2 regions of the Tsukamurella soli genome follow, and region 2 is predicted to be linked to the other one. Evidence: riboswitches for the same ligand, from Rfam matches in the RefSeq annotation. Region 2 holds a riboswitch; the other holds the start of a gene.

Region 1 (5,890 bases), on a different contig from region 2:
CACGAGGCCACCCAGTGCGATCAGCCCGGCCGCGGCCACCCCCACCGGGTGCGCCGCCCAGTGGTAGATACCGGTCACCGCCACGACGTCCAGGTACGCCGCGGCGCAGCCGGTGGCGCTCAACGCCATCTCGCCGACCCGCAGGCCCCGACGGTGGCACGCCCACGCGGCCGCTACCAGCCCCGCGGCGAGCGCCGCGCCCAGCCCGACGCGCACCGTCGGGCCCAGCAGCCCTGCCTCCGCGGCCAGGGCGAGCAGCAACGCCACCCCGGTCGAGGTGACCACGGCGCCCCCACCCGCCAGGACCCGCGCGACGGTCCACGAGCGGTCACGGGGTTGCGCGGATGGCCGCGGCGCCGGGGTCCACGTCGGGGCGGCAGGCCGAGGAATCGGCGGCGCTGTGGGGACGGGCAGAGGTTCAGCCGGCTGGGGCGCGGTCGGCGGTGCGGGGACGGCGGCGGCGATCCCGGCGAGCTCGCGCTGCATCCACGCCAGGCGCCGGACGGTGATGTCGAGCTCGACCGCGAGCCGGTCGAGACGGGGGCGGGTGTCGTTCATACCCTCCACCGTTCCGTGGCGGCGGCCGCGATGGATGCGTACGACTACTCGAGCCGCATGGGTGGTTACAGCCGGCTGGTGGCCACCGACAGACCGGGCGAGGTGGCCACGGACAGCGACGACGGCGTGGGATCCCGATCGATCACATGCGCACCGAGCGTCGCGATCATCACGCCGTTGTCCGTGCACAGCCGCGGCTTAGGCACCCGCAACTCGAAACCCGCTGCGTCGCACCGCTCCTGCGCGAGCTCGCGCAGCCGCGAGTTGGCAGTGGCCCCGCCGCCCAGCACGATCGTCTCCACGCCCACATCCTGCGCCGCGCGGATCGCCTTGAACGTCAACACATCCGCGACCGCCTCCTGGAACGACGCGGCGATATCCGCCAGGCCCAGCTCCCGCCCCGCGGCGCGCTCGGCCTCCACGTGTCGCGCCACGGCCGTCTTCAACCCGCTGAACGAGAAGTCGTATCGAGCGTCCTGCTGCCTCGTCATGGCGCGCGGGAACCGGATCGCGTCACGGTCACCGCTGCGGGCGAGCTCGTCGATCACCGGTCCGCCCGGGTAGCCGAGTCCCAGCAGGCGCGCGACCTTGTCGAAGGCCTCGCCCGCCGCATCGTCGACGGTGGTGCCGAGCTCGGTGATGGGCTCGGCGAGATCCTCGACGTGCAGCAGGTGCGTGTGTCCGCCGGAGACGAGCAGCGCCACGCACGCCGGCATCGGCCCGTGCTCGAGGGTGTCGACGGCGACGTGCCCGCCCAGATGGTTGAGGCCGTAGAAGGGCACGTCCCATGCCGCGGCGTACGCCTTGGCCGCAGCGGCACCCACCAGCAGGGCCCCCGCCAGCCCCGGCCCGACGGTGGCGGCCACCGCGTCCGGCCGCTCGACTCCGGCCTGCGCGAGCGCACGCCGCATCGTCGGGACGATGGCCTCCAGGTGCGCGCGGGACGCGACCTCAGGCACCACTCCCCCGTACCGGGCGTGCTCGGCGACCGACGAGGCGACCTCGTCGGCCAGGAGTTCGCACGTCCGGCTGCCGACGTCCCAGCGGACCAGGCCCACGCCGGTCTCGTCGCACGAGCTCTCGACACCCAGGACGATCACTGCTTCTCCTCTTCGGCCGGCGCCGGGCGGCGCATCGTGTAGGCGTCCGCGCCCGACGGCCGGTAGTACCGCTTACGCAACCCCACCCGCTCGAATCCGACCCGCTCGTACAGCTCGATCGCCCGGTCGTTGTCGGTGCGGACCTCCAGGAACAGGGGACCGCCGTGGGCCTCGGCGTCGGCGAGCAGCGCGGCCAGCAGCGCCCGGCCCACGCCCCTCCCCTGGTGGGCGGGGTCGACGCCGATCGTGTGGATCTCCGATTCCGGCTCCGCCGCCGAACCGAGCAGGCCGATCGCGGCGTAGCCGATCAACACCTCGCCGTCGCGGGCCGCATAGACGCGCACGTGCGGCTGCCGCAGCTCGGACACGAAAGCCCGTGCGGGCCAGGGGTCGTCGCCGGGGAACAGGATCCGCTCCAGTTCGGCGCAGCGCGGCGCGTCGGACTGCCGCAGCGGTCCGACTGTGAACTCGCGCGACGCCGAAGAGGACTCAGGCGCCACGGAACGCCATCTCCACTGCGTCGGGGCGGCGCAGGTACAGCGGCACCAGCGGCCGCGGCGGGGTGCCGATCAGCGGTGCCCCGACGGCGGCGAGGGTCGCGGGCGTCGGCGCACCTTCGGCCAGCACGCGCGCCCCGCCACCGTCGACGGTGGCGGCGCGCCAGTCACCGTCGAGCCCGAACTCGGCGGGTGCGCACACGCCGGGCCCGGCGGTCCGGACACCGTCGGCGTATCGGGCCCAGTACACCTCTCGGCGCCGCGCGTCGGTGAGCACCAGGACGTCACCGTCACCACCCACCCCGATCGCGTCCAGGCTGCACACGCCGTGCACCTCGATGCCGAGCGCGTCGCCGAACGCGGCGGCGGTGGCCATGCCGACCCGCAGTCCGGTGAACGGACCGGGTCCGCAGCCGACGATGACCGCGCCCAGGTCCGCACGCGCCACCCCGGTCTCGGCGAGGCACTCGAGGATGAACGGGGTGAGCACCTCCGCATGGCCGCGCGAATTCGTCTGGCCGCGCTGGGCGAGCACCGTCGCGGCATGCGGGGCGTGGGGGTCGAGGTCGACGACGCCCACCGTGAGCGACGGCGTGGCCGTGTCGAGGGCGAGGACGAACACCCGTGCAGTCTACTGAGCGCTCGGGTGCTACCGAGCGACCACGTACCCCAGCGCACAGGCACCCAAGGACACCAGCAGGGACACCGTGGCATAGGTGACGGCGGCGACGTTGCGTCGCTCCTGCAGTAGCCGGACCGTCTCGACGCTCGCGGTGCTGAACGTGGTGTAACCGCCGCACAGGCCGGTGGCCAGCACCGTCTCGAGCGATCCGTCGATGGAGTGGCCGGCCAGCAGGCCCGCGAGCGAGCCCAGTACGAGCGAACCCGTCACGTTCACGACGAACGTCGCCCACTGGCCCATGCGGGTCCAGCGGTATCGGATCGCGCCGTCCACCAGGAGCCGCAACGACCCGCCGAAGCCGCCGACGAGCACGACGAACAGCGCGGTCACCGTCGCACCGCCCGCCGCAGGCCCCTTCCGATCCGGCGGACCGGACTCGCCATGGCGACTCCCGCGGTGGCTGCCAGTACGCCGCCCGTGATCGTCGCGACCACGTACACCAGAGCCGTGCCGACGTCGGCACCGGCGAGCATCGTGTGGATGTCGAGCATGAACGTGCTGTACGTGGTCAATCCGCCGCAGAAGCCCGTGCCCAGCAGCAGGCGGGTGTGCCGGCGCACCCCGTGATCGGGCCCCGAGAGGACGAGCGTCTCGAGCAACACACCCAGCACGAACGCGCCGACCATGTTGACGATGAACGTCGACCAGGCGAAGTGCCCCGGCGACGTGGGCAGCAGGCGCGCCAGACCGTACCGTGCGGCGGTCCCGACCGCGCCGCCCACGAACACCAGCGCGATGCTCGTGGGACGCAGGTGCAGTGGGCGCGGCGCGGCGGACCGCGACGACGTCTGCTCCTTACGGACGAGTGGGCCGGTCATGACCGCTCACCCGTCGGCTCGACCGGAACCAGGACGATGGGCACGGTGTGGTTGTGGGCGATGACCCCCCGTGCGAAGCGGTTGCCGAAGAACTCGTCGAGCACACCGAGCAGCCCGCTGTGCGGGCTGCCGAGGACCACCGCATACGCACCGACCTCGCCGGCAACCCGCAGGAGCAGCTTGGACGGCGACTCACCGCGGGCCACGTGATAGGTCCACCCCGCTGTCACCGCCCCCAACAGCTGCTCCTTGGCGGCACGTGCGAGGTCGTCGAGGCGCTGGTCGACCAGTTCCTCCCAGTCGCCGGAGTCCGGGTCCATCGGGGTGTCGGCGAAGTCGTGGATGTGCACCACATCGACCCGGGCGCGGATGCGTTCCGCGAGATCGGCGGCGAACCGCAGGGCGGCTACGCTGGACGGATCACCGTTCCAACCGACTACCAGGTTGGGATCGCCGGGCGTGTACCGCTCGGACGTGTGGTCGACGAACACCGATCCGGATCGGTCCATCTCCACCGCGGGCGCTCCCGCACCTCCGCCGTCCGTACCACCGTCTTCACCGGACCGCGCCGTGTGGTCGGGCACCGTGTACCTCCTCCGCAGTCGCCGTCCCGGCGCGGAGTCGGCTCCGACCACCGGGACACTCGTGTCGCAGGAACTATCAGCACTGGTGCGGTTCGGGATCGATACTCCCTGGCGAGTTCCATCACCGGTGGTGAACACTACCCCGCATCGAATAGGCGATGCCACTCGAACGCGCGACCGAAAGCGCCGTGGCAGGCGTGTTTCCAGCGACGACCGGCGGACTGTGACCGATTTCACACCCGTCATCCGTGCGGCCGCCTCGCAGCTGCTGTCCGGCCGCGCGGTCAGCCCTCGAGCGGCAACGCGAGCGCCGCGATCAGGCGTTCGGCGACGGCACGCACCTCGGCACGCGCCCGATCCGGGTCGGCGGCGCGCGAGACGTACAGCGCGGACTCGTCGATCGCCCCGAGCAGCACGTGAGCGGTGGGGCGGACCGGCTGATCGGGGATCCGGCCGATCGCGATCGCGTGGTTCATGAGCCCCTCGATGACGGCGAGACCGTAGGCCTCACCTCGCGCACGCCACTCCTCCCACCCCAGGACGGCCGGCGCGTCGATGAGCAGGATCCTGCTCATCCCCGGGTCGGTGAGCGCGGCGACGACCTCGTCGAACCCACGCAGCAACGCGGCCAGCGGGTCGTCGTCGCCGGCCTCGGCGACGATCGCCATCGCGCGTCCCACCGCCTCGGCCTCGGTGTCCTCGTAGACGGCGGTGAACAGCCCGAGCTTGTCCCCGAACTGGTGGTAGAGCGCGCCGCGGCTCACGCCGGCCGCCTCGACTATCGCCTGGGTGCCCACATTGCCGTAGCCGTGCTCGGCGAACAGGCGCCGGGCGGCCGCCGTCAGGGCCGCCTTGGTTGCTGCCGTGCGGTCGGCCTGGGTCCGCCTATTGACTTCCATACAGGTTGCACGTAACTTTCATACAGAGTGTTCGTAAATCTTCGCACGAGAGCAGGCCATTCGATGCCCACCTCCTCACTCCCCTCCGGAACCGTCGAATACCGCGTCTACGGGCCCGATGGATCAGAACGTCCCCCCGTCGTCTTCGTCCACGGTGTGCTCGCACCCGCCGCCCTGTGGCACGAGGTCGCCGCCCGCCTCGGCGCGGCCGGATTCCGATGCTATGCCCCCGACTGGCCGCTCGGTTCGCACCGCATCCCGTGGGGGTCGTCGGCCGACCGCTCCCCCGCCGGTGCCGCGCGGCTGATCGCCGACTTCCTCGAGGCCCACGATCTGCGCGGCGCGACCCTGGTCGGCAACGACACCGGCGGCGCGCTCTGCCAGTTCCTCGTGGACGCGCGCCCAGACCTGGTGGGGCGGCTGGTACTGACCAACTGCGACGCGTTCGACCAGTTCCCACCGCAGCCCTTCAAGGCCACTCTGGGCCTGATGAAGTCGAAGGTGATCACCCGGATCATGCTGCCCGCCATGTGGTTCCGATCGATACGGAATTCACCACTGGGCTATGGACTGCTCGCGACCGACCCGGATCCCGCGTTCACCGCGGCGGCGATCGCCCCACTGCGCGACGCCGCGATCCTCGACGACCTCGTGGCCTTCCTCCGGCAGGTACGGCCGGCCGATCTGGCGGCGGTGACGTCGCGTCTGGAGTCGTTCACCGCTCCCGTCGCACTGGTGTGGGGCATGGCCGA
Region 2 (5,890 bases):
GGTCGCGGATCAGGTCGTCGGCGTTCTCGGGTAGCGCGGGCAACGCCCGGACGTCACGGTCGCGATAGAGCAGTCTGGTCCTCATTCGGTCCTCCTCGACGACGCGGCCGACCGCTCCGCCCGGCGCCCGATCCGCGATCGCAGTGCGGGATAATCCAATCCGTGCAGCTTGGCGAGGACCTCCGCGTGCGCCACCCCGTCCGCCGGCCGCCGCACCACCTTGAAGGTGCGGATCCGCGGGTCGTCCGCATCGGCCTCCGCGACCATGCTGACGACCGTGGGACCGGCCTGTGTGAGTTCGTCGACGAAGGTGACGTAGACGGCCCGCAGGTCGAGCGCGATCATCCGGCGCATGATGGCCGCCCCGAGCAGCCGGGCGTCCCGCAACGACGTCGAGGCGAGCGACTCGTTGAGCACCATCACCGTTCGCGATGTCGCCGTCTCGAGGATCTCGTGTAGCCGGACCAGTTCCTCTTCCAAGCGGCCGTGCGCGTCCGCGCCCGACTCCTCCCGGGCGAAATGGGTGGCGATGGTGTCGCACAGGCCGATGGTGAGCGACCTGCCCGGCACCGGGACGCCGATCGCGGTCAGGTGGAAGAGCTGCCCGAACGTGCGGGCCAGCGTCGTCTTACCGCCCTGATTGGGCCCGGTCACGACCACGATGCGCTCCGGTCCCTCGGCGACGATGTCGTTGGTCACGATCGGGGAACCACTGCCGGACGACAGGATCGCCAGCGACAGGTCGTATGTGTCCCGGGCACGCACCATGACCGTGTCGTCCGACACCTGCGGGTAGGTGTAGCCGCCACCGACCGGAGCCGTGCGCGCCACGAAGTCGAGATACGAGAGATAGAACTGGATCTCGCGTTCGAGGAGGTCGACCTGGGGCTGCACGAACTGCCGATGCCGATCACAGAACGACTGCAGTTCGGCGAACACCGCCGGCTCGAGCTCCGCGACCAGGCCGAGGATCGTCTCCTCCACCGGGTTCATCGTCCCGATCCGCGTGCGCCGGGTAGACGGCTCGCCGTCGTCGTCGGGGCTCAGCCGCGCCAGCGCCGCCGTCACCTCCTGCTCGTAGTCGTCCGAGTCCTCGTAGGCGCTGACTCGGACGTGGGATCCCTTGATGTGCACCGTGTAGCGCACGCCTGTAAGGGCATCCGCGACAGCGCCCGCCGATGCCTCCAGTTCGGTGAACTCGGTGGCGAACGCCAGGTCCGAGAGTTCGTCGCGGAGATCACGGAGCCCCTCCGAGAGCATCACGACCTGCGCCAGACGCCGATCCAACCGCTGCACCGCATCGACGTAACCACGCGCGGCCTCGAGGAACCAGCCGTTGCGTTCGTGCCGGTCGCGAGTCTGTTCGGCGCGCTCCAGGCCGTCCCGGACCGCACGCATCCGCACGGCGAACTCCCCGGCCGCCTCGTGCAGCTCCGCGCTGCGCTCGAGGTCTTGGAACACGGCATGCCGGAACTCGACGTCGGCCGCGGTGGGCAGCGGGGTGTAGAAGTACGGTTCGAGCGCGTATCGCTCGCGGCCCGCGACGACGGCCGAGACCACCTGATCGAGATTGAGGTCGGCGAAGTAGGCGGGTGCGGTGTCGTCGACCGTCGACGCGGCGTCGGGGTCGGGGTCGCGGAACATGATGCTGCGGAGGGTCATCCCATCACCGCCTCGTGGTCCCCGAACGACTGTACGAGGCCCAACACCCCGAACCCGTTGCCCCGCAGTTCCTCCGGGAGCGAGCGCGCGACGGTGGCCGACTCGGTGGTCTCGACCGCGCCGATTCCCGCGCCGGCGAGGGCGAACGCCGCAGCCAGGCCCGCGAGGGCGTGTGGTCCGACGGCGAACGCCGCGTACCCGATCAGGTAGCAGCAGGTACCGCCGACGAAGACGGGGCGGGCGCCGACACGGTCCGCGAGGATCCCCGAGAGCATCGACCAGACGGTGGCTACGGCGTTGTGTAGGACATAGAGCAGGATCGCGATGCTGGTCGCCGCGGCGAGGTCGCGCTCGCCCGTGTGCAGCAGGTCCGTGGCCCGGAGGATCAGCAGCGTCGTTGCGACGTTGCCGAATTCGAACGACGCGATCGGTATCAGCGTGCGCGCGAAGCCCGCCCGTCGTAGCGCCGCGAGGTTGAACGCCAGGGCACGCCGAGCCTCCTCCCGGACGATGGTGCGGCGGGCGTCGCGCGCCGCGACCGAGATGGCGACGGCGGCGAGCACGCCCGGCACGATCGACAGCATCATCGTCTGCCGGACGCCGACGACGACCACCAGGGCAGACGCCAGCAGCGGGCCCACGATCGCGCCGGCGTTGTCGCCGGCGCGCTCGACACCGAAGGCCCGACCGTAACCCGCTCGAGTCGACAGCGTGGTGAGAAGGACGTCTCGCGCCGGTGAGCGCAGTCCGCGGGAGGACCACGCCACCGCGCGCAGAACGGCGACCTGCCAAGCGGCCGTGGAGATCCCGATCGCCGCGGTCGCGACGGCGGTACCGAGGTAGCCACCGGCGGCGATCCGGCTACGCCGCCGCGGGTCGGCTGCCAGCGGTCCGCCGGCGAGCTTCGCCAGCCCGGTGAGCGCATCGGCGAAACCGTCCACAGCACCCAGCACGGCCGGGCCGCTGTGCAGAGTGGAAGCGAGGAACGTCGGCAGCAGGCTGGTGACCGACTCGTGGCTCGCGTCGCTGAACAATGAAGCGGCGCCGACACTCCAGATGCCGCGTGTCGATCCGTCCCTGACCGGTTGAACAGTATCGGCCCGCACTGGCACACACTCCTCCCACGTGGAAGGAGCCATCAGCCTCGAGCAGGCGGTTCAGCCGTCCAGAACTGGTCCGGGTCGGCTCGGCGGAGATCCATCGCCGCATCTGGACCGTACCGCATTCGTATCGATTTCTGCAGTGCAATCGGAGGGTTCACGCAGGGCGTGGTGTGGCGAGCATGCCGCACCCTGACAACAGGTACGAGATCCTCGCGATTGCCGCCGACTACCCCCACTGAGACTGCCTTCGTTCGACGAGAGCGTCTTCGCAGACGGTCTCGCCTTCGACGGCTCCATCTGTCCGCGGCTTCCAGTCGATCGACGAATCCGACATGATGCTGGTCCGACGTCATCGCTGCTCCACTACGACGTGTCGGCCCGGCCCATCGCCGACTCGCGTCCGTCGTCTGCCGGACTCCGGACACCCTCTCGGATAGGCTCGCCGCGAGGCAGTTCCGCGACGAAGGGATATCCGATGTTCCGCTCCACCGCAGGCACCCTCCCCACCGAGGCGACGCCCACCGTCGGGGGCGTCCCCCTCCCGAAGGGCCGCGTCGTCACCGCGACCGAGGCCGACCACCCCGGCCCCGTCGCCTGGATCACCGAGGACATCCTCGAGGTCGAGCAGCTGCAGTCGCTGGTCCGCAAGCTCGCGGCGGCCTTCCCGCAGACGGGGCTGTGGCCGGTTCGCGCCCGAGGCCTGGACGACGACGATCTCGCCCGCCCCTGGCTCGACGGCGAGTTCACCGGCCCCGACGACCGCACCATCGAGGCGCTGACGGTGCTCACCGCGCAGGCGGTCGCCGACGAGGAGCCCGACTACCCGGACACCGACCCCGACTCCACCGAACCCGACCCGGTCACGGCCCTCGCAGCGCCGATCCCCGGGCCGGACCTGACGGCCGAGCAGATCGAGATCGATCACCCGGGGGGCCTCCTGCTGGTCCCCGTCGCCCGGCCGGCCGACGTCCCGGCCGCCCTCGGCTGGATCGGCGCGACCAACTCCGAGCTACGCGGCGCCGAGCTGACCGCCGTGCTGCGCTCATGGGAGGACCGGTTCGGGGCCGTGCTGATCGGCCTCGGCTTCGACACGATGACCGTCCAGCTGTCGCGCCTACCGCAGGGCGCCGACGAGATCCAGGCGATCCTGGGCGAGCACTACGCCTTCTGCGCCGACAACATCGACCAGGGGCTGCCGGCCGACCAGTACGCCGAGGGCCTGTCCGAGTGGCTGCACTGGGACTTCTGGTGGGACTGACGCACCGGTAGCGAGCGCCTCACTCGTCACGCAGTAGGCGGTCCCACACCCGCGACGCGATGTCGCGCGCGGCATCTCGGGGTCCGCGTCCGGCTCCGCGCCCCGCGTGCGCGGCGACCGGGGTGGCGGTGCAGACAGGTACGCCTCGGGGCGGTCCAGGAACCGGCGCCAGTGCGCGACGATCCCGAGGTCGCGCCAGGCGACGTCGACGGGGCCCTGCTCCGTGAGTTCGACGATCTGCGCTCCCGGCAGCGCGGTGAGGATCGGCGAGTGCGTCGCGCAGATCACCTGCGACCCGCTGTCGACCAGCGGGCCGAGCGTCTCGGCGAGCCGCAGGCAACGTGACGACCGCGGCGCCCGCCGCAACCGCCGTCCCTCGAAGGTCAGGTCCAGCGTGAGCGCCTCACCGAGCGGCGTCTTCGGGGTGCCGAGGTTGCCGCCGGGCACCGAGGCACGCCCTCCCCGGGAGTCCAGGCCGTACTGCTCGGCGATCGCCTCGACCAGAGTCGACTTGCCGGAACCGTTCTCGCCCACGAGGAAGGTGACGGGCGCGGTGAAGCGCAACCCGGCACCGTCGAGCACGGGCGCCAGCGCGGGCACGCCCCGCACCCACGCGGGCAGCTCCGCCCGCGCCTCGGGCCGCACGTACGCGCGCTCGATGAACATCGCTACGCAGGGTCCAGCGCCCGGTCGCGGGCGGGCCGGACGATGAACAGCACGGCCAGCCCGGCGAGCAGCACGACGATGATCCCGACGATGCCGGCCCGGTCGGCGTGGAACAGGGCGACGCACACACCGAACAGGGTGGGCGCGAGAAACGACGCCGCCCGCCCCGTGGTCTGATACAACCCGAACATCCGCCCTTCGTGCCCGGGCGGGGTGAGGCGGGTCATGTAGCTGCGCGCCGACGCCTGGGCGGGTCCGACGAAGATCGTGAGCATCAGCCCGAAGACCCAGAACATCAGCTCCCCCGAGACCGCCAGCAGGGCGCACCCGGCGACGGCCATCGCGACCAGCGACACCACTATCACCGGCTTGGCGCCGTACCGGTCGTCGAAGCGTCCGGCGACCAGCGCGCCGGCGGCCGCGAACACGTTGGCGACCACGCCGAACACCAATACCGTGGACGCAGACATGCCGTACACGGTGGTGCCCAGCACGGCGCCGAAGGTGAAGACCGCGGCCAGCCCATCCCGGAACAGCGCCTGGGCGAGCAGGAACACCACGGCGTGCCGGTCGGCCCGCCACAGCTCGGCGATCGAGGCGAACACCGCGCGATACGACCCGACGATGCCGAGTCGCGGCACGTCGTCCCGGCGCGGTTCCCGCGGCAGGACGAGCAGTACGGGCAGCGCGGAAGCCCCGAACCACACCGCCGCGAGCACCGCGACGATCCGGATGTTCAACCCGTCGGCCGTGGGGACGCCCAGCAGGCCACCGTCACCGGCGATGAAGCCGTAGTTGCACACCAGTAGCAGCACGATCCCGCCGAGGTACCCGCACGCCCAGCCGACGCCGCTCACGCGCCCGACGGTGGCAGGCGTCGAGACCTGCCGCAGCATCGCGTAGTAGGGCACGTTGGACAGCTCGAAGCAGACCGTGCCTACCGCGAGCAGCAACAGCCCGAGCCACAGGTAGTGGTAGTCGTCGCGCACGAAGAAGCAGCACAGCGTGCACACGAAGACCAGCAGGCTCCACCCGCCCAGCGAGCGCTTCCGGCTGCCGGCCGCATCGGAGCGTTGCCCCATCACCGGCGCCAGCACCGCGACGAGCAGGCCCGCGGCTGCCATCGCCCAGGACAGCCAGCTGGTGGCACTCATGGGCCCCGGCAGGTGCTTACCCACCGAGGAGGTGAGGTACACGGTGA

Evidence for each region. Region 2 has a riboswitch for fluoride ahead of ABD908_RS11550 (MFS transporter). Riboswitches for the same ligand answer to the same signal wherever they lie in the genome.
Region 1: another riboswitch for fluoride. It lies ahead of ABD908_RS20015 (universal stress protein); the one in region 2 lies ahead of ABD908_RS11550 (MFS transporter).

What each region holds. Positions count from the first base shown of each region.
Region 1 covers NZ_BAABFR010000081.1:17,803-23,692, reverse strand. The annotation lists partial or broken gene ABD908_RS20045 (DUF2339 domain-containing protein) at 1-558, opposite strand, end outside; gene tsaD (tRNA (adenosine(37)-N6)-threonylcarbamoyltransferase complex transferase subunit TsaD) at 624-1,658, opposite strand; gene rimI (ribosomal protein S18-alanine N-acetyltransferase) at 1,655-2,158, opposite strand; gene tsaB (tRNA (adenosine(37)-N6)-threonylcarbamoyltransferase complex dimerization subunit type 1 TsaB) at 2,148-2,777, opposite strand; gene ABD908_RS20025 (fluoride efflux transporter FluC) at 2,805-3,167, opposite strand; gene ABD908_RS20020 (fluoride efflux transporter FluC) at 3,164-3,655, opposite strand; gene ABD908_RS20015 (universal stress protein) at 3,652-4,239, opposite strand; fluoride riboswitch at 4,300-4,374, opposite strand; gene ABD908_RS20010 (TetR/AcrR family transcriptional regulator) at 4,524-5,138, opposite strand; gene ABD908_RS20005 (alpha/beta fold hydrolase) at 5,202-5,890, shown strand, end outside.
Region 2 covers NZ_BAABFR010000030.1:32,364-38,253, forward strand. The annotation lists gene ABD908_RS11540 (MutS-related protein) at 1-85, opposite strand, end outside; gene ABD908_RS11545 (MutS-related protein) at 82-1,662, opposite strand; gene ABD908_RS11550 (MFS transporter) at 1,659-2,696, opposite strand; fluoride riboswitch at 2,785-2,876, opposite strand; gene ABD908_RS11555 (DUF4253 domain-containing protein) at 3,241-4,023, shown strand; partial or broken gene ABD908_RS11560 (AAA family ATPase) at 4,522-4,689, opposite strand; gene ABD908_RS11565 (MFS transporter) at 4,692-5,890, opposite strand, start outside.